DNA from 4 places in the Cereibacter sediminicola genome. Region 1 is predicted to be linked to each of the others. Evidence: riboswitches for the same ligand, from Rfam matches in the RefSeq annotation. Region 1 holds a riboswitch; each other region holds the start of a gene.
The links. A riboswitch is a leader RNA that binds a small molecule or an ion and turns the genes downstream of it on or off. The one in region 1 is predicted to bind cobalamin.
Positions count from the first base shown of each region.

Region 1 (4,770 bases):
CGAGCCCGTCGGCGGTGGAATATTCGTCGAGAAGCCGTTCCAGACGCTCGAGATTTCCGGGAAGCGCACTCTCGCGCAAGGGCGGCGGCATGTGACCCAGCGTCAGCGCCCCGAGCCTCCGCCGCGCCTGCGCCGCCTCGCCCGGATCGTTGACGATGAAGGGATAGATCACCGGCAGCGCGCCGGTCAGCGCCTCGGGCCAGCAGGCGTCCGACAGCGCCACCGCCTTGCCCGGCAGCCATTCGAGCGTGCCGTGCGCGCCCATGTGGATCAGCGCATGAAGACCTTGCGCGCGCAGCCAGAGGTAGAAGGCCACATAGGCGTGCCGCGGCACACGGGCGAGATCGTGGTAATCGGAATCCCGCGCCGCCACCTCGCCCCGCTCGGGTTGCAGCGCGAGCAGGAGGTGCCCGCGGCGCAGGGCCGCGAAGCGGAAGGCGCCGTCGCGGCAGTCGGGATCGGCCTCGGGCGGGCCCCACGCTTCACGAAGCGCGTGTTGCAGGGGATCGGGCAGGGTTGCGAGCGCGGCCTCGTAGGCGGCGAGCGGCCAGCTCTGCCGCTCGGTCAGCAGCGCTTCGGCGAGGCCCTCGCCGGAGGCTGTCGAATAGCCCGCCGCGGCCAGCGTGCCCGCCAGCGCCTCGGCCGAGGCCAGCGCATCGAGGCCCACGGCATGGGCGATCTGGTCGGGCCGGCCGGGATAGGTCGAGAGGACGAGGGCCAGGCGCCGCTCGGGCGCGGGCGTTCGGGCCAGCCGGTGCCAGGCCGCCACACGGTCGGCCACGGCCGCCACGCGGGCGGGGTCGGCGCGGTGGGCGAAACGGGAATATTGCAGGTCCGGGCAGCGTTTGCCGGGCGACTTGAAACTGACGGCGCCCGCGAAGATCCGCCCGTCCACCTCGGGCAGCACCACATGCATGGCGAGATCGGCGGGCGAGAGGCCACGCTCGGCCGCCGCCCAGTCGCGCCGCCGCGCGGTCGAGAGAGCGACCTGAAACACCGGGCAGCCGGGGCCGTCGAGCGGCGAGCCCTCGGAGCCCTTGGCCGAGAAGGCGGTGGCATTGACGATGGCCGCGGGACCGAGGCGGGCGAGTGCGGCGGCGATCCAGTCGGGCGCGCCCGGCGCCTTCAGCGAGGGGGCGAAGAGGCCGAAGGCGCGGAACCCCCGTTCGCGAAGCGCGAAGATCAGCGCGTCCACGGGGCCCGTGTCGGCGGCGGTCAGGTAACTGCGGTAGAAGGTGACGACGACGGCCGGCGCGCCTTGGGCCTCGGGCTCGGGGATGACGCCGCGGGCGGGATCATACCAGCCCATGTCGGGCATCCGCTTCTCACCCGGCACGGGGCCCGCATAGAGCCCCGCCGCCAGCGCCAGTTGCGCCAGCGCCGCCTGCGCGGCCACGGCCCCGCCCGCGTCGCAGAGCGCCGACAGCCGCCGCAGCGTCGAGACGGGAAGGGTCGAAAGCGCGTCGAGCGCCGGATCCTCGCGCCCGTCCGCGGGCAGGACCGCCAGCGCGATCCCGCGGCGCCGGCAGAGATCCTGCACCTCGGCCAGCCCGTAGCTCCAGTAGCTCTCTCCGCCGATCAGCCGGATCAGGATCGCCTTGGCATGGGCCAGAACCGTCTCGGCATAGGTATCGATGGAGAGGGGATGGCGCAGCGCCACGAGGTTCAGAAGCCGGGTGGAGGGCAGCCCTCCGTTCGCCCGGTGCCAGCCCGCCGCGAAGGCCCCGAGATCGCTGTCGGAGAAGGACAGGACCACCAGATCCGCGGGTGTCTGGCCGGGATCGAACGGGGTCGCGGTCTCCTCGAGCCCGTGGCTTTCGCGGAAGACGACATGCATGGCTCAGCCGATCCGCGCCAGAAGATCCTGCCGGATCGCGGCCTCGTCGAGATCGCCACGCTCGGCGATGACGACGAGGCGGCTTTGCCGCGCGCCGCTCCAGGGCCGGTCGAACTGGTGGCGGACGCGCGCGCCCACCGCCTGCACCAGAAGCCGCATCGGCTTGCCCGCGACCGCCACATGGCCCTTCACGCGGAGGACGTTGCGCTCGGTCGCCAGCGCCCGGATCGCCTCGGCCAGCCGCTCGGGGTCGGCGATCTCGGGCAGATCGACCACGGTCGAGGCGAAATCGTCGTGCTCATGATCGTCGGCCCCGTCGTGGTGCGAGGGGCGGGCATCAAGATCATCCTCGGCCGCGGCATGAAGCCCCAGGATGACCCTGGGATCGACCGCGCCTTCGGTCACGGACAGGATCGGAACCGGGCGCGGCGCCTCGGCCTCGACCACGGCGCGGGCCGCGGCAAGGCCCGCCTCGCCGGCCAGATCGGCCTTTGTCAGAAGCACGAGGTCGGCGCAGGCGAGCTGATCCTCGAACACCTCCGAGAGCGGGGTCTCGTGATCGGCGCCCTCGGCCTGTGCCTGCGCCGCCACCGCCTCGGCGTCGGGGGCGAAACGGCCCGCGGCGACGGCCTCGGCATCGGCGAGCGCGATCACGCCATCGACCGTGATGCGCGAGCGGATGGCCGGCCAGTCGAAGGCCTTCAGGAGCGGCTTCGGCAGCGCAAGGCCCGAGGTTTCGATCAGGATGTGATCGGGGCGCCTGGGCAGCGCCATCAGCGCCTCGATGGTGGGGATGAACTCGTCGGCCACGGTGCAGCAGAGGCAGCCGTTCGCCAGTTCCACGATCGCCTCGTCGGGGCAGTTCTCGTCGGCGCAGGCGCGGATCAGGTCGCCATCGACGCCCATCGTGCCGAACTCGTTGACCAGGACGGCAAGGCGGCGCCCGCCCGGGTTCTGCATCAGGTGCCGGATCAGCGTGGTCTTTCCGGCGCCGAGGAAGCCCGTGATCACCGTGACGGGGATCTTGGCAAGGTCGGTCATGGCATCTCTCCGATGGGGGGAAGGCGGGCAAGCGACTGCTTGCGGAAGATCTCGGGCCGCTCGCGCCAGGGCACGACGCCGTCGGGGGCGCCCGCATAGGCGGCGGCGCCTTCGAGGATCGCGGGCGCGTCGGACTCCGCAAGGCGGCCGTAGACATAGCTCCAGCGGCCGGGGGCCGACAAAGCCACGGCGCAGCCCTGCGAGCAGGCGGAGAGGCATTCGACCGGCCGGACGGTGATGCCCTGGGGGGCATCGGCGGCGAGCGCGGCATGAAGCCGCAGGCCAGGCGTGGCCTCGCCCTCGGCCACGGGCTGTCCCGCGCGGCAGGTGGTGCAGACGTGCAGCGTCACGGTCATCGGCCGTCCCTTGTCCTGCGGCGGAAAGGGGGCCCGATCCAGGGGAGGGAGGCGGCACAAGGCGGCACCTCGGTCCACCGGCCGCGGAACACCCCGTCCGCCCGTAAGTCTCAGCGCTGGCAGGTCTCCCGGCTTGCGGATGTGGGGCCTTGCGGTCCCGCGGCGGTCCGCCTTCCCGGCCTTGCGGCCAGTGGCATGGACAACCTCTCCGGTCACGGTCGCGGGGGCGGCTGCCTCTGGGCATTCCCTCTTCGCCTGTCGCTTGCGGACAGGAACCAGCGCGGCGGCAGTGGTGAGCGAAAGGGCCGCCCTTGTCAAGCCGACGCGGAGGGCCGGGACGAGAGGACGCGGGACGGCTTCACAAGCCGCGCCGGGCGCGGCAGAAGGGCGGACGAAAAGGACGCACCCCATGACGCGACTGCATGATCTCTGGCTGGCGCCGCACCGTCCGCTCTTTCTGGGCGCGGGGCTCTGGGCGCTTGCGGGGCTGGTCTGGTGGCAGTGGGGAGAGGCTCTGGGCCTTGCCGCGCCGGTTCTGGGCACGTGGGGCCTCTGGCACGGGCACGAGATGCTCTTCGGGCTCGGCTCGGCGGCGGTCGGCGGCTATTTCCTGACCGCGGCGCAAGGCTGGCGCGGGTCGGACCCGCTGTCGGGGCGGCCGCTGATGGCGCTGGTCGCGCTCTGGCTGCTCGCGCGCGTCGCGCTGGTGCTGGCGGGGCTCTGGCCCGAGGCGCCGCTCTGGCTGATCCAGCCCGCGGCTTGCGCCTATTTCCTTGCGCTGGCCGGGATTCTGGTGCGCGAGGCGGTGCTGGCCGGCCGCTGGACCAAGATCGGCTTCGGGGCAGGGGTCCTGGCCTACGGGCTGGCCGAGACGCTCTATCTGCGGGCCGCGCTCACGGATGGTTTGCCCGACGCGGCCACCATGGTGCGCGTGGGCTGGATGTTCTTCGCGATCAAGATCTCGATCATCGGTGGGCGGATGGTGCCGGCCTTCACGCTGAACTGGCTGCGGCAGGTGGAAAGCCCCGTGCCTGACCCCGCACCGCGACCCGCCCTCGGCTGGTGCGCGCTGGGGTTGCTCTGGCTTGCGCTGGCGCTGACCTTCCTGGGCGAGGAGACAGTCTCGGCCCTCTGCCTCGTCGGCGCGGGGATCGCGCAGGGCCTGCGCCTTGCGGGCTGGCGCGGCTGGCGGGGGCGGGCGAACCGGCTTCTGCTGCTCCTCCACATCACCTTCGGCTGGCTGGCGGCGGGGCTCATCCTCGTGGGACTTGCGCGGCTGAACCTGGTGCCCATCGCCGAGATGGACGCGCTGCACGCGCTGACCATGGGGGCGATGTCGGGAATGATCCTCTCACTGGCCTCTCGGGCCGCAGCCCCCCGCGACGGAGGCCCGCTGCGCGCGCGGCCGACGATGCTTCTGGCCTTCGCGCTGGTCTGGGCCGCGGCGCTCCTGCGCCTCTGGGCGCCGCTGATCGCCGGCTTCGACGCCGTCCCGGTGGCCGCGATCCTCTGGTGCGCGGGCTGGATTTCCTTTCT
Region 1 is NZ_VDEK01000041.1:18,226-22,995, forward strand. It holds gene cobN (cobaltochelatase subunit CobN) at 1-1,837, opposite strand, end outside; gene cobW (cobalamin biosynthesis protein CobW) at 1,841-2,878, opposite strand; gene FG154_RS18095 (DUF1636 family protein) at 2,875-3,234, opposite strand; cobalamin riboswitch at 3,336-3,529, opposite strand; gene FG154_RS18100 (NnrS family protein) at 3,644-4,770, shown strand, end outside.

Region 2 (4,770 bases), on a different contig from region 1:
TGCAGGCCGTCAGCCGATCGCCGGGCCCCACGAACAGCCCGTCAGGCCGCAGCGACAGCCCGCCCGCCCGCGTGTTCAGGTTGACCACCCGCCGGTCCGCATCCACCACGAAGGCGGGAAAGGGCACCAGTTCCAGAACACCCGCCGAGGAGGGATCGCTGATCGGGTCGCGCGTGGCGAGATCCTCGATCCGCGCCGCACGCACGAGATGCGAGACATGGGCGGTCAGGAGCCGGCGGCTCGAGCTGCGCATGGCGGCATCGGACCGGCGCGGATAGCGGATCTCGACCAGCATCTGCGCCTTGCCCGAGCGGTTGAGGACCACGCCCGTGCCGCACTCCAGTTCGGGAGGCGGTGTCGCATCGGGAGGACGGCTCCGCGACAGGTCGGCTGCTTCCTCCTGATAGATCCGCCCGACCGGCTGCTGCCAGCGCCCTCGCAGCCAGGCCTCGGCGGGGCGGCGGCGCAGCCGCTCCAGCGTCGCGGCACTCAGCTCTCCCCCGCGGTGCAGGATGAAATTGCCCGCGGGGGCGTCGTCGTTCTGGCCGATGACGAGGACCGTAGCCTTCGTCGCAGCTTCCGTCAGGAGGTCGAGTATCCCGGCGATCAGATCGCCGTCGAGGGCCCGATCGTAGAGGTCACCGACATGGCCCGGAAGCAGTGGCAGGAGTTCCATGAAACCCTCCGTACTCGCCATTGCTTCGATGGTCGGCGCAGCCGGGGCCGCCGGCATTGACTGCGGTCACCGCGCCAGGCAATCAGGAGGTGAATTGGCACAGTTCCCGGCCATTCGAACGGATCGACAGGCGTGCCTGAACCGTGCCTGCCCGTCCGGCCATGACCTGAACGCGGCTCAGGACGCTTTGCCTGTGCGGCTCGAGCACGAAGCGCCCCCGCTGAACCGTATTCGAGACGCCGCCCGCCCCGCGCGACGACACGGTGAGATCATACTCCCCCTCAACCCGCCGCGCCGCCCAGGCGAGCCCCGCATATTCCGTCAGGCCGCCGTTCGACGTGATGCGGATCTCGCACCGGATCCCGTCGCCCGCCGCTCCGCCCGACGGTTGCTCCTCACCCTGCACGGCGCCGCACAGGGACAGGATCGCGGCGCCCGAGGCCAGCAGCCGCCGCCCCGCCGCAGGACCGAACCTCAGGGTCATTTCGGCACCGTCTCGAATTCGACGGTGACGCTCGATCGTGCGTTGCCCCCCGTGCGGGTCTCGGTCCCCGCGGCTTGCTGGTAGCGGCTTGAGACCTGAAGCCCGGCAAAGCCCTGGAAATCGCCCTGCTGGGTGATGTTGCGGACATGTCCGTCGCCGCTTTGAACGCTGATCGCGACATTGCCCTTGCCGCTTTGCGAGATGGTGGAACTGTTGTTCGACCCGATCTGTGTGGTCGAGGCGCGGTTGCCCCATGACCTGTCGCTCAACGGCATCTCCTGCGCGGCGAGGAGCGCAGGTGTCAGGATCAGGGCAGACGTCATCATCATGGATCTAAGCATGGCATTTCCCCGTTCAGGAATGAGGTTTGCGACGGCCCCTTCCGGGGCCGCCGGCTGCTCATGTTCAGTCATGCTGATCCGTGATCGACACGTTGCCCACGCCCGACTGATAAGTCTCGGACATATGGCCCCGGACGCCGGACTGGTTCGTCATCGACCCGTTGCCGATGCCGATCTGGCCGGTGAACGAGTTGTTGCCGATGCCGCGCTGCATCGTTTCGGACAGGTTGCCGATGCCGCGCTGCATCGTCGTGCTGGAGTTACCGATCCCGAGCTGACCCGTGTAGGAGCGGTTCCAGTCTCCGCCCTGCGAGGTCATCGACCCATTGAAGGATCCCAGCTGCTCGGTGACCGACAGGTTTCCCGCACCGGCGGCACCAACGGCGAGAAGGCTCAGAGCAACGGCCGAAAGGAAGAGCGTTTTCATTTTCAATCCCCTTGTGAAAAATCCGATCTCTCTGATCGGCAAGGGGATGCTCTCACCCTGGCCGAGTCGGCGGGGATGGGAAAGCGTCATCCGATCCGGCGCGACAACCGGATCGGCGGTGCAGATGTCGTCGGTTGGCGGTGTCTGCGCCTCTGACAGGTACAGATGCACCGGAAGTTGCCGCGTCCGCCACGGCCTGGCCGCTGCGGATCGCAGACGCCGGATGGCGGGCAGGGCAAACGCGGCCTGCCGTCCGCCGGATGCGCGCTCGGCAGGTGCGGCGCCGGGCCTGTCCGGGGCAGGTTGCACTTCCGCTTCCGATCTGGTCTCAGCGGTGCGTCAGGTGCCGCCCGCGGGCGGAGAATCGGGAAGCCGGTGCAAGTCCGGCGCGGGCCCGCCGCTGTAACGGGGATGCTTCGGGCAGGAGGCCACCGGTTCGCCGGGAAGGCGCCCGAGGGCAGGTGAACCGGAGCCAGAAGACCGGCCTGACAAAGAGGTTCCTGCCGCGTGGACGGCGGCGGGATCGTCATGACCAGAGGATCCGATCCATGTCGGCATCGACCCTTCCGCAACCCCTTCCCGCCCGCCGCTTCACCGAAGCCGAGCGCCAGGCCCTCCACGACATCATCGCCGAGCGCCGCGACGTCCGGGACGAGTTCCTGCCCGATCCGGTGGATCCGGCGGCCCTCCGCCGCGTGCTCGAGGCGGCGCATCTCGCGCCCTCGGTCGGCTTCATGCAGCCGTGGAACTTCATCCTGATCCGCGACGCCGCCCGCCGCGCCGAAGTGCACGCCGCCTTCCGCCGCGCCAACGACGAGGCCGCCGAGCTGTTCCCGGAGGACAAGCGCGACACCTACCGCTCGCTCAAGCTCGAGGGGATCCTCAAGGCGCCGCTGAACATCTGCGTGACCTGCGACCGCAACCGCTGCGGAGAGGTGGTGCTCGGGCGCACCCACAATCCCGAGATGGACCTCTATTCCACGGTCTGCGCGGTTCAGAACCTGTGGCTGGCGGCGCGGGCCGAGGGGCTGGGGGTCGGCTGGGTCAGCATCTACCGCGAGGAGGAGCTTCGCTCCATCCTCGGCATCCCCGAGGCGGTGAAGATCGTGGCCTATCTCTGCGTGGGCCATGTGGATCGCTTCTATGCCGCACCCGAGCTTGCGCTCAAGGGCTGGCGCCAGCGGCTGCCACTGGACGATCTGCTGATGGAGGAAGGCTGGCAGGCCGACCGCGCGCTCTGAAGGGCTGCCGCCGGCCGATCCCTCGGCCGGCGGTCGTGAGGCGTCACGCTGTCCTGCGGCTGTCGCTCCGGGTGAGGCCGAGCCGGATCTGCTTCTCGATCTCGATCAGGGCGAAGAACACCGCGCCCATGGCGACGACCAGGAGGCCGTCGGCGGTCGGAACCGCCTCGGTGCCGAGGAGGCGCTGCAGGAACGGCACATAGGTGACGGCCAGCTGCGCCGCCGTTACTGTGGCGACAACGATCCAGACCACGCGCGTTCCCCGCACCGCGGCCCATGTCAGCGAGGTGCCGTGGATGTTGCGGATGAAGAAGAGATGGAAGATCTCGAGCACCACGAGCGTGTTCATCGCCATCGTCTGCGCCAGGGCGAGCGGATAGCCGCGGTCGATGGCATAGCTGAAGATGCCGAACACCGCGGCAAGGAACAGGAAGGCCACCAGCACCACATGCCAGACCAGTCCGCCCGTCAGGATCGGCATGTCGCGCCGCCGGGGCGGGCGGGACATCGTCCCGGCCTCGGTGGGCTCGAAGGCCAGCGCAAGCCCCAGAGTGACCGCGGTGATCAGGTTGATCCAGAGGATCTGGACCGCCGTCACCGGCAGGGCGAGGCCGGCCAGCACCGCCAGAACCACCACGAGCGACTCGCCCGCGTTGGTGGGCAGGGTCCAGCTGATCACCTTCCTGAGATTGTCATAGACCGTGCGGCCTTCGCGCACGGCTGCGGCGATCGAGGCGAAGTTGTCGTCGGCCAGCACGAGATCGGCGGCTTCCTTGGCCGCCTCCGAGCCCTTCTGGCCCATCGCGATGCCCGCGTCGGCGCGCTTGAGGGCGGGCGCGTCGTTGACCCCGTCGCCCGTCATGGCGACCGACAGACCCGAGGCCTGCAGCGCGGTCACTAGGCGCAGCTTGTGCTCGGGGCTGGTGCGGGCAAAGACATCCACGCTCACCACCTCGAGGGCCAGTTGCGCCTCGTCGAGCCGGTCGAGATCGGCGCCCGTCAGAACCCGCGAGGGGTTGGCCAGCCCGATCCGGGCTGCGATGGCCGCGGCGGTGCCGGCGTGGTCCCCCGTGATCATCTTGACCCGGATCCCGGCCGCAAGACAGTCGGCCACGGCGGTGATCGCCTCGGGGCGCGGCGGGTCGATCAGCCCCACGAGGCCCAGGAACTCCAGCCCGCCCTCGAGGTCTCGGGGGTCGATTGCATCCCCCGTCGCCGGCCGCTCGGCGAGGGCCAGCACCCGCAGACCCTGATGCGCCATCGCCTCGGCGCGCGCGTGCCAATGGTCGAGCGCGATGCCCTTGCACATGCGCAGAACACGCTCGGGCGCGCCCTTCACATGGATCAGGCGGGCGCCGTCCTCTTCGGTCAGGACCGCCATGAAGCGGTGCCGCGAGTCGAAGGGGATGGCGTCGTGCCGCACGGGGTCCGGCGCGGCGTCCGCGGCCTTGCGGGCAAAGGCGAGAAGGGCGCCTTCCATCGGATCGCCCTCGACATGCCACACCCCGTCGCGGAGCGCGAGGGCCGCGTCGTTGCACAACCGCGCCGCGCGGGCGAGGCGGGCGAGGTCCCCCTCGGGCGTGATGCGGCCCTCGGGCGCG
Region 2 is NZ_VDEK01000007.1:109,075-113,844, forward strand. It holds gene FG154_RS07325 (helix-turn-helix transcriptional regulator) at 1-676, opposite strand, end outside; gene csgH (curli-like amyloid fiber formation chaperone CsgH) at 759-1,160, opposite strand; gene FG154_RS07335 (curlin repeat-containing protein) at 1,157-1,501, opposite strand; gene FG154_RS21395 (hypothetical protein) at 1,566-2,237, opposite strand; cobalamin riboswitch at 2,253-2,431, shown strand; gene bluB (5,6-dimethylbenzimidazole synthase) at 2,477-3,169, shown strand; gene FG154_RS07350 (HAD-IC family P-type ATPase) at 3,213-4,770, opposite strand, start outside.
Region 2: linked by a shared signal. The riboswitch ahead of bluB (5,6-dimethylbenzimidazole synthase) and the one ahead of FG154_RS18095 (DUF1636 family protein) in region 1 are both predicted to bind cobalamin.

Region 3 (4,770 bases), on a different contig from region 1:
CGAGCGCGGCGCACGGTGCGTCGTGAAGGTCAAGCTCGGTCAGGGCGACCATCGCACGTCTCCTGCTTCCCCGTCGGACACGACGTCCCCTGCCCTCTCCGCAGGTGCGGCCCGGTCACGATGAGGATCCCGCCGTTTCTGCGCGCGCACATTGACGCCAGTCACCGCCCGCAGGGCAGAAGGCTCAGGCCGCCGGCTGCCCCTCCGAGGCGATCTGGGGGATCTCGGTGCGTTCGGCCGCGGCCGCCCCGCCGAGGATCTCGACCGCGCGGTCGGCCGCGTCCTGGAACGGCTCGAGCACGATGTCGGCGCCCGCGCCGAACAGCGCCTCGGTCTCGCCCGCCCCGTGCGAGGCCACCGCAAGGCGCCCGCCAAAGCCCGCGGCGCGGGTCAGCTGGATCAGCGTCGTCCGCGTATCCTCGTGGCTGAGGCCGGTGGGGTGGCGCGGCACGGTCAGGACGATCCACTCCGCCCCCCGCAGCGGCAGTTCGGCCACAAACTCCGGGTCCGTCGCGTCGCCGAACTCGGCCTCGAGGCCCAGCTCGCGCCAGCGCCGCACGGCGAGCGGGTTGAAATCCACCCCCAGCACCCGCAGCCCGCGCTTCTTCAGCCGAAGCCCGATGGCCGTGCCGAACCGGCCCAGCCCGAACAGGATGACCGGAAACGACCGGCCGCCGTGCGCCCCCGCCTCGTGCGGCTCGCGCGGGGTGCCGCGCCGCTCGAACACGCCCAGCACCGGCTCGCACAGCGCATAAAGCCGGTGCGACCAGGTGATCATGTAGGTCGAGGCCGCGATGGTCACGAGGCCGACCAGCGTCACCAGCCCCAGCGCATCCTCGGTCACATGGCCGAGCGCCACGCCCATCGCCACGAAGATCAGCGAGAACTCGCTGATCTGCGCCACGGTCAGCCCGGCGAGGAAACCCGTGCGCTTGCGGTAGCCCATCGCCCCCATGATCGCCATGACGATCAGCGGATTGCCGATCAGCACGAAGAGCGAGAAGATCAGCGCCGCCTCGACCTGCGCGCCCAGCAGCGACAGATCAAGCGTCGCGCCAAGCGCGATGAAGAAGAAGAGCAGCAGGAAGTCGCGCAGGGGCGCAAGCCGCGCCGCGATGGTCTCGCGGTAGGGGGTCGAGGCCAGCGCGACGCCGGCCAGCAGGCCGCCCACCTCCTTGCCCAGCCCCACCGCATCGCCGATCGCGGCGAACATCGCCGCCAGCGACAGGGCAAAGATCACCAGCAACTCGGGCGCCCGCGCCAGCCGCTCGGTCAGCGCATCGGCGGCGTAGCGCACGAAGAGCGCCACCGCCGCCACCAGCGCCACGCCCGAGGCCAGCACGCTCAGCACCGCGCCCCCGCCATGCCCCTCGCCCGCCGGGGCGCCGATGCCGATGGCCGACAGCACGATCATCGCGAGCACGACCACCAGATCCTGCACGATGAGGAAGCCAAGCGCCACCTGCCCGTGCAGCGCGTCGATCTCGCGCTTGTCCGACAGGAGCTTCACGATGATGATGGTCGAGGAAAAGGTCAGCGCGATGGCGACATAGAGGCTCTCGATCGCCCCCAGCCCGAGGGCCAGCCCGATCAGCCAGCCAAAGCCCGCGGTAAAGGCCACCTGCCCGAGGCCCGTCGTCACCGACACCGCGCCCAGCGACCGGATCAGCTTCACGTCGAGCTTGATCCCCACGAGGAACAAGAGCACCGCGATGCCCAGCTCGGACAGCAGGTCGATCTGCGCGTCCGAATGCACCACGTCCAGCGCCGACGGCCCGGCGATCAGCCCCACGGCGATGAAGCTCACGATCAGCGGCTGGCGCAGCAGCGTGCCCACAAGCCCGAGGCCCGCCGCCATCACCAGCAGCAGCGCCACCTCGGCAAAGGAGGTCATCCCTGTCATCGGCCGTCTCCCTGCCCGTTTCACCCCTCCCGTCTCTGGCCGTGCCGTCCCGGTCGGCGGGGTTTGGCCAAGTATGGCGATGTCCGCCGCGCATCAACCTGAGATGGATCAAGTCCGGCCGGTCCCGTTCATGCTGGAATGACCGGCGGAAACGGAGGGCGCCGCCATTGCGCACGATCATGATTGCCACGGACTTTTCCGAGCGTTCGGACCGCGCCCTGCGCCGCGCGGCGCTTCTGGCCCGCGCCACCGGCGCGCAGGTGCACCTTGTTCATGTCGTGGACGACGACCGCCCCCGCCGCATCGTCGAGCATGAAACGGGCGACGCGCGACGGCTGCTGCACGATCTGGGCCATTCGCTGCGCAGCCATGACGGGATCGGGTGCAGAACCTCGGTCGTGCTGGCCGACCCGTTCGCCGGCATCACCCGTGCCGCGTCCGAGGCCGGGGCCGACCTTCTGGTGATCGGCCCGCACCGCCGGAACCTGCTGCGCGACGCCTTCGCCGGCACGACGGCCGAGCGCGTGATCCGCACCGCGTCCTGTCCCGTCCTGATGGCGAACGGCCCGCCCGTCGGGCCGTGGCGACACCTCCTGCTGACCACCGATCTCTCCGAGGCCTCGCACGCGGCGCTGCGGCGCTTTGCGGATCTGAAGATCGGCGCGGGCGCGGCCCGGACGGTGCTGCATGTCTTCGACGCGCCGGCCCTGCGGCTTGCGATGGCCGAAACGCTGCCCGAGGATGCGCGCGGCGCCTATCTCGCCGATCAGCGCGCCGAGGCGATGGGACGGCTGACGGGGTTTCTGGCCTCGGCCGGGCTGTCGGACGCCGATCCGGTCGTGCGGCGCAGCGGCTCGCCCCCGGCGCACGAGATCCTCGCCGCGGCCGGGGAGGTCGGGGCGGATCTGCTCGTCCTATCGAGCGTCGGCAAGGGCAGGCTGGCGCGCGCGATCCTGGGCAGCGTGGCGGCGCAGGTCCTGGCCTCGGCCTCGGTCGATGTGCTGGTGGTGCCTCCGCCGGATCGGGACGGGTCCTGAGCGCGCCCCCCCAGCGCCGGGGATCGCCGCATTGGCCTTCCGCACCCACGCGATAGCGGGGCGCAAGCCCGGCCGCAGCCGCCGCATTGACGCGGGGGCCCCGATCTGTCACGCCATGCCATGACGGTTCCCGAGGGTCGCACGGCCCGAGGGATGAAAAGGGAACACGGTGAGGGGGAAACCCCGAGTCCGCGACTGCCCCCGCAACTGTGAGCGGCGAGCCGCCCCGACGGACACCACTGGCCGATGGCCGGGAAGGTTCGGGGACGGCCACGACCCGCGAGTCAGGAGACCTGCCGTCGGGCGCATCCGCGCCGCCACTGCCGGTACACCGGCCCAACCCCAAACGCCGTCGGGGATGACGGTCAGGAGGACGACAATGCATATCGAACCCGGTCTTGTGACCGGAGCCAAGGCCCTCGTGGGCTTTGCCACCGCCGCCGCCGCGGCCGGCGTGACGCTGAAATTCGCGTGGGACAGCCTGCGCGAAAAGGGCCTCGCCTCGCTCGCGGTGCGCAGCCTGATCGCGACCGCCGCGGTCTTTGCCTTCTTCGAGATCCTTCCGCACTATCCGGTCGGCGTCTCCGAGGTTCACCTGATCCTCGGCTCGACCCTGTTCCTGATCCTGGGCGCCGCGCCCGCGGCCATCGGGCTGGCGCTGGGTCTCCTGATCCAGGGGCTGCTGTTCGCGCCCTTCGACCTGCCGCAATACGGCATGAACGTCACCACGCTTCTGGTGCCGCTCTTTGCCGTGCAGGCGCTGGCCCGGCGGATCATCGCGCCGCACACGCCCTATGTCGATCTCGACTACCGGCAGGCGCTGGCCCTCTCGACCGCCTATCAGGGCGGCGTGGTGGCCTGGGTGGCGTTCTGGGCCTTCCTCGGCCAGGGGTTCGGGGCCGAGAACATGACCTCGATCCTCGCCTTCGGCAGCGCCTACATGCTGGTGGTGCTGATCGAGCCGCTGGCCGATCTGGCGGTGCTCGCCGGCGCCAAGTCTCTGCGTGGCCTCGCAGGCTCCGGCCTCTTCACCCACCGGCTGCATCACGCGGCCTGAGGCCGCCTCCGCCGCGCCCGGATCGCGGGCGCGGCGGTCGCCGCTGCGATCTCAAGGGACAATCCCCATGCGGGACGAGACTGCCCCCTCCTCGTCGGCCCTGCCGCCCGGCCTGATGATCGCCGCCCCCGGTTCGGGCGCGGGCAAGACCACGGTCACGCTGGGTCTGTTGCGCGCCTTCCGCGACGAGGGGCTTTCGGTTCAGCCTTACAAGAACGGCCCCGACTACATCGACCCGGCCTTTCACCGCGTCGCCGCGGGCCGGCTGTCCTGCAATCTCGACGGCTGGTCGATGGGCCCCCCCCTGATCGCCGCGCTGATCCGTCAGGCCGCGGGCGCGGATCTGGCGCTGGCCGAGGCGTCGATGGGCCTTTTCGACGGCACCTCGGCCGCGGGCGCCGCGGGCAACGGCTCGGGGGCCGGGATGGCCCGGCGTCTCGGCTGGCCGGTGGTGCTGGTCCTCGACGTGCGCGCCCAGGCGCAATCGGCCGCCGCCACGGCGCTCGGCTTTGCCCACCATCCCGACGCGCCGCCGCTGGCCGGCGTGATCCTGAACCACATCGCAAGCCCCCGCCACGCGACGCTGATCCGGCGCGAGATGGCGCGGCTCGGCCTGACCGTCCTCGGCGCGCTGCCCCGGCGCCCCGACCTCGCCCTGCCCGAGCGGCACCTCGGGCTGGTGCAGGCGGGCGAGCATCCCGACCTCGACGGCGCCATCGCGGGCTTTGCCGCGCTCCTGCGCGAGAACGCCGATCTGGGCGCGATCCGCGCCG
Region 3 is NZ_VDEK01000031.1:17,559-22,328, reverse strand. It holds gene FG154_RS16525 (cation:proton antiporter) at 185-1,903, opposite strand; gene FG154_RS16520 (universal stress protein) at 2,071-2,940, shown strand; cobalamin riboswitch at 3,049-3,255, shown strand; gene FG154_RS16515 (energy-coupling factor ABC transporter permease) at 3,320-3,997, shown strand; gene FG154_RS16510 (cobyrinic acid a,c-diamide synthase CobB) at 4,065-4,770, shown strand, end outside.
Region 3: linked by a shared signal. The riboswitch ahead of FG154_RS16515 (energy-coupling factor ABC transporter permease) and the one ahead of FG154_RS18095 (DUF1636 family protein) in region 1 are both predicted to bind cobalamin.

Region 4 (4,770 bases), on a different contig from region 1:
TCACCGTCAGCCCCGAGGAGATCCGCAGGATGGTGATGCGGCGCTTCTCACCCTCGGGCAGCGCGTCGCCCCCCTCGAGCGCGAAGTCAGGATGGGCGGTAAGGTTCAGCTTGTCGACGACCTTGCCGATCAGCAGGTTCGACTTCAGCGAGACGATCTCGCCCGCGATCACGGAGTTGGTGACGTCGAGGTCCGAGATCACCTGCTTGACGTCCGTCACCCGCTCCTGCCGCGTGTCGAGGATCACCTCGGTGTAAGCGGTGTAGGTGGGCTCCATCCGCTGGAGGGCGCCGAACATGGCCGCGACGACGATCGCGCCCGAGGCCAGGATCTGCCACTTGCGCCGGCGCAGGACGTCGACGGCGAAACCCAGGTCGACCGTCTCGACCGATGCCCGCCGACGGGCATCGGTCTCCTCCGCAAGGGGCGGTCGGACGGCGAACTCTGGCGTGGTCTGTTTCATTGCGTCTTCTCCGAGCTTTCCGGCGGCCGCAGGGCCACGACCAGCTGGTCGCCGGGCAGCAGTTCGGTCTGCCCGGTGACGCCGAGGCTGATGAGCTTGGCCTCGTTCCGGCGCCGGACCTCGTATTCGATGCGGTATTCGTTGCGGGTGTTGGTGGCGGTGTTCATCCATTGGCTGATCAGGTCGAGCCGCTCGGTGACAGATTCGAACTCGCTGATCTTCCTGTCCTTCTCCGCCTGGAGGAGCTGCGCCTGGGTCAGCAGGTCGGTGTTGCGGCCGGTCTCGAGCCGCAAGATCTCGCGCCGGTGCTCGCCCAGGATGCGCCGCGCGACCGACTGCTGCTCCTGGATCTGCAAAAGCTGGCCCTCACCCGCCTTGGCCGCCCGCTCGAGCTGCGACAGCGCCGAACTGGTGATGAGGCCGCCATGCGCCATCTCGCGCTTGCGCGACAGATCCTGGCGGTCATAGTCAAGCGCATCCAGCTGGACACGCTCGCGATCCGACAGAAGGCGGAGCTGCTCCTCGACCTCGACCTCGGCATTGGCCAGAAGCGAGCGCTGGACGCGGAAATTGGTCCGTTCGAGCGACATGATCTTGTCCTCGTTCGGCTTCAGCTCCTCGAAGTCCTCGCGCCTGATGATGCTGCGCAACTCCTGCGGAACCAGGGTCCACTCGATCGCCTCCTGGTTCTTGAGCTGCGCCTGCAACCGCGCCGCTCGAGCCGCAATCCGGGCAAGATCGGTCTTCACCAGCTCGAGTTGCTGCGAGAGCTTGCGCTTCTCCAGCACCCGTGCCTCCTCGTTCTCGTAGGAGAGCATGGCGCCGCCCGCGAGGCCCATGGCCTGTTCGGCCGTCAGGAACGGGTGGAAGTCGTAGTTGCCGGGCTTGCGCACGTCGCCGAGCACGAAGACCGGGCGGAAGGCCGCGACCGAAACGGCGAGCGTCGGGTTGATGTAGATCTCGCTCGAGACGAAAGCCTCGTGCAGCCGCGTGCGGGCCTCGTCCGTCGTGAGATCCGCGATACGGAAGCCGCCGATCAGCGGAAGCTGGATCGCTCCGTCGCTGCCCACCGTGTATTTCTGAGAGGCTTCGGAATCGTCAAGAACGTCTATCTCGATCTGATCGCCGATATTGATGCGGTAATCGTTCTTGCTTTCCGCTGCAAGCGTACCGGGAATTGCAGCCAGGAAGAGGAAAATGAATAGACGCAACATGATTTCCAACCGTATTGGTCCTTCATTTCGATAATTCATTACAGAAAATTTCTCGAATCGCCGGACCCGGTAAGGTCATTTGCAGGATAGCAGGCAAGGTCCGGGCGAGAACTTGTCTTTTGGAAGGAACAGGGGCCATGGGTCGGCATCCCGCTTCATCCGCTTCACCTACCTACACCATTAGAATGAGAATATTCGACGGTAAGGCATGAGCCTTCCCTCATCCCGCCATCGGCAATGTCGACAGGCCAATCCGCCGAAAGACACAGGAGACGGCCCGGATGGACCTATCCTGCGCGCCTTCCGGGCCCCAATAAGGCATAGGCCCGGCGTTGATGATGTGACCGCCCTCCGACGAGTTATGGCGGATTTTGGGTGACGCGGCCTGATCATGCGGCGCGGCTTTTGGTGCCGCCCATCTGGGCGAATTCGGCTTGGTCGTGCCTAGGCTCCAGACCCATTGATTTCGTGGGGATCGCGTGATTCAGGCCTCGCAAGGAGACCTGACCGATGAGCAACCTCTACTGGCTGTCCGAGGCGCAAATGGAGCGCCTGAAGCCGTTCCTTCCCAAGAGCCATGGCAAGCCCCGTGTCGACGACCGGCGCGTCCTGAGCGGCATAATCTTCATCAATCGCAATGGTTTGCGGTGGTGCGACGCACCCAGGGAGTACGGGCCGGCGAAGACCCTCTACAATCGCTGGAAGCGTTGGTGACCCGCACCCAGAGCACGGCATCCTGACGCAGTGGCCGGGTGGCATGCCATTGCTTGGCGCCGACGCCTCGCGCGGCGACAGCCCATAGGCCGGCGTGCGGGAGGCGCACCCGAAAGCACCCGGATTGGTCGGCAGTCGCCAGAATCCAACCGCCACCCGGCATCCCTCGACCGGCCAGCGCGTCGGCCTGAACGCACTCGATCTCCAGCGCCGCGCAGGGAACGGGACGCCCTTCCGCCAGCACCCTCCCCGTAAGCATGCCCCCGGGCGCCAGATCGCTCGCGCCCGGATCCGGAACGATCTCGGCCGCAAGCCCGAGAGGCGTCGCCCAGTCGCTCCCTGAAGGCCCGAGCCGGACGCGGGCCGTGGCGATCTGTTGCACATGAACCCGTGCGTCGGCGTCCCAGGGTGGCTCGGGCACCGCGACCAGCAGGTGATCGCCCGGCTGATCAAGGGCGAGCGTCGTTTCCCAAGCCATCGCCTCGTTCAGGGCACCCCGCGCGATGCAGGGGGACAGGCGCGGGCGCAGGTCGGTGCGGGTGCCGCGATGGACCAGGAAGACGGCGCGCGGCGCGGCCATGTCGAAGACGGCCCCGCCCGACATGGGCACTCCGCGCGCCAGCCGGACGGTCAAGGTGCCCGGCTGCTCCATGCGCGCGACGGGGATGTCGCAGAGCTGCAGCGCCGCGGGCGTGGGGCGCGGCGCAAGGCTAAGCGCGCGGGCCGCCGCCATCATGTTGGCGTGGAATATCATGGGTCGTTGCCTTTCATCAGGGGCGGCCGGAGAGGGCCGCGCGGGAGAAAGGACGAACGGGATGAGAAGGCTCGGGCGTGCGCTCGCGGACCCGCCCGGGCCAGACGCGCACCCCGGCGTCCGGTCGAAGCCGCGCGGCCGGGGCCGGCGGGTGATCGGCAGGTCTCCTGGCTCGCGGGTCTCTGCTCGGCCGGCCTTCCCGGGAACTCCCAGTGGCATCTTCGGCGTCGCTCACCGCTCACAGTTGCGGGGGCAGCCGCGGTCTTGCCCCTCTGGGGCGCACCGCGTTCCCTTTTAATCCCCGGACGCCTGGACGCCCGGGGGAACCGATCACGCGCCTGTCTTCCCAGAGCCCCGTGCCGCCTGTCAACCGGAAAGCGAGGCGCCGCGGGGGCGGTTGACACCGGCGGCCCCCCGCCGCATCGTCGCGGTGCCCTGGTTCCCGCGGTGATCCCGCGGGCGAAGAGGGAAGCCGGTGCAACTCCGGCGCTGCCCCCGCAACTGTGAGCGGCGAGCCGTCTGCCATGCCACTGGCCCTCGGGCCGGGAAGGGGCAGCCGGCGTCCGAGCCGCAAGCCAGGAGACCTGCCGGGCCTTGACGACCATCCCGGGCGGCGGGCCCGGAGGCATGGGCCTGTGCGCTCGCGCCGGGATCAGCCACCATTCCGCCTTCCGGTCAAGCGACCGAAGGAGTGGCCATGGAGCCGAAAGACACCACCCTGAACGAGGCCTTCAAGGGCTTCACCAACCGCGACTGCCCGTTCCTGCCCTGCCATCCGGGCGTGAAGCGCGCGTTCAACTGCCTGTTCTGCTATTGCCCGCTGATCGCCTACGACTGCCCCGGGCCGTATGAGACCTACACCGACCGCAACGGGCTGGTGCGCAAGGACTGCTCGGCCTGCACCCTGCCGCACGACGGCTACCAGCAGTCGTGGAACTTCATCCAGAAGTGGCTGGAGTTTCCGCAGCCCTGGTCGGGCCGGCCGCAGACCGACCCGCCGACGCCGCGGCCCCGCCCGGCCGAGGGTGCGACCGAGGCCGTGGCCGAGGCGCATCGCCGCCACCGCGAGGGCTGACGCCGCGAGGTGCGCCGGGTATACCGCGGCCGAAGCGCCCCGGCGGCCTAGCGCGCCAGCCTCAGCAGCGCATCGAGATCGAGGTCCGCCTCGATCCCGTCGGCCAGCCGATCAAGCGCGGTCTCGATCCGCGCGGCGTGGTCCCCGGCCGATCCGGCGCCGCCCATGGCCTGAAGCCACCGGGCGCGGAAGGCCCCCGCGCCGAAGATGCCGTGCAGGTAGCTGCCCATCACCCGGCCGTCCGGCGACAGCGCGCCCTCGGGTCGGCCGTCCGGGCATAGCCACGGGCGGGCGAGGCCTGCGCCGGTCGTCACCCCCATGTGCATCTCGTAGCCACTCACCTGCGTTCCGCTGATCGCATCCGTCGCGCTGACCTCGCAAAGCCGCTTGGCCGGGCCGATCACGGTATCGATGTCCAGCAGGCCCAGGCCCTCGGTCTCGCCCGGCGGGCCCTCGATCCCGTCGGGGTCCGCGACGCGCCGCCCCAGCATCTGGAAGCCTGCGCAGATCCCCACCACCCGGCCGCCGCGTCGGACATGTGCGCGGATGT
Region 4 is NZ_VDEK01000020.1:24,091-28,860, forward strand. It holds gene FG154_RS13450 (GumC family protein) at 1-463, opposite strand, end outside; gene FG154_RS13455 (polysaccharide biosynthesis/export family protein) at 460-1,674, opposite strand; partial or broken gene FG154_RS13460 (transposase) at 2,188-2,388, shown strand; gene FG154_RS13465 (DUF4198 domain-containing protein) at 2,306-3,145, opposite strand; cobalamin riboswitch at 3,286-3,491, opposite strand; cobalamin riboswitch at 3,565-3,751, shown strand; gene FG154_RS13470 (cysteine-rich small domain-containing protein) at 3,843-4,220, shown strand; gene FG154_RS13475 (cobyric acid synthase) at 4,268-4,770, opposite strand, start outside.
Region 4: linked by a shared signal. The riboswitch ahead of FG154_RS13465 (DUF4198 domain-containing protein) and the one ahead of FG154_RS18095 (DUF1636 family protein) in region 1 are both predicted to bind cobalamin.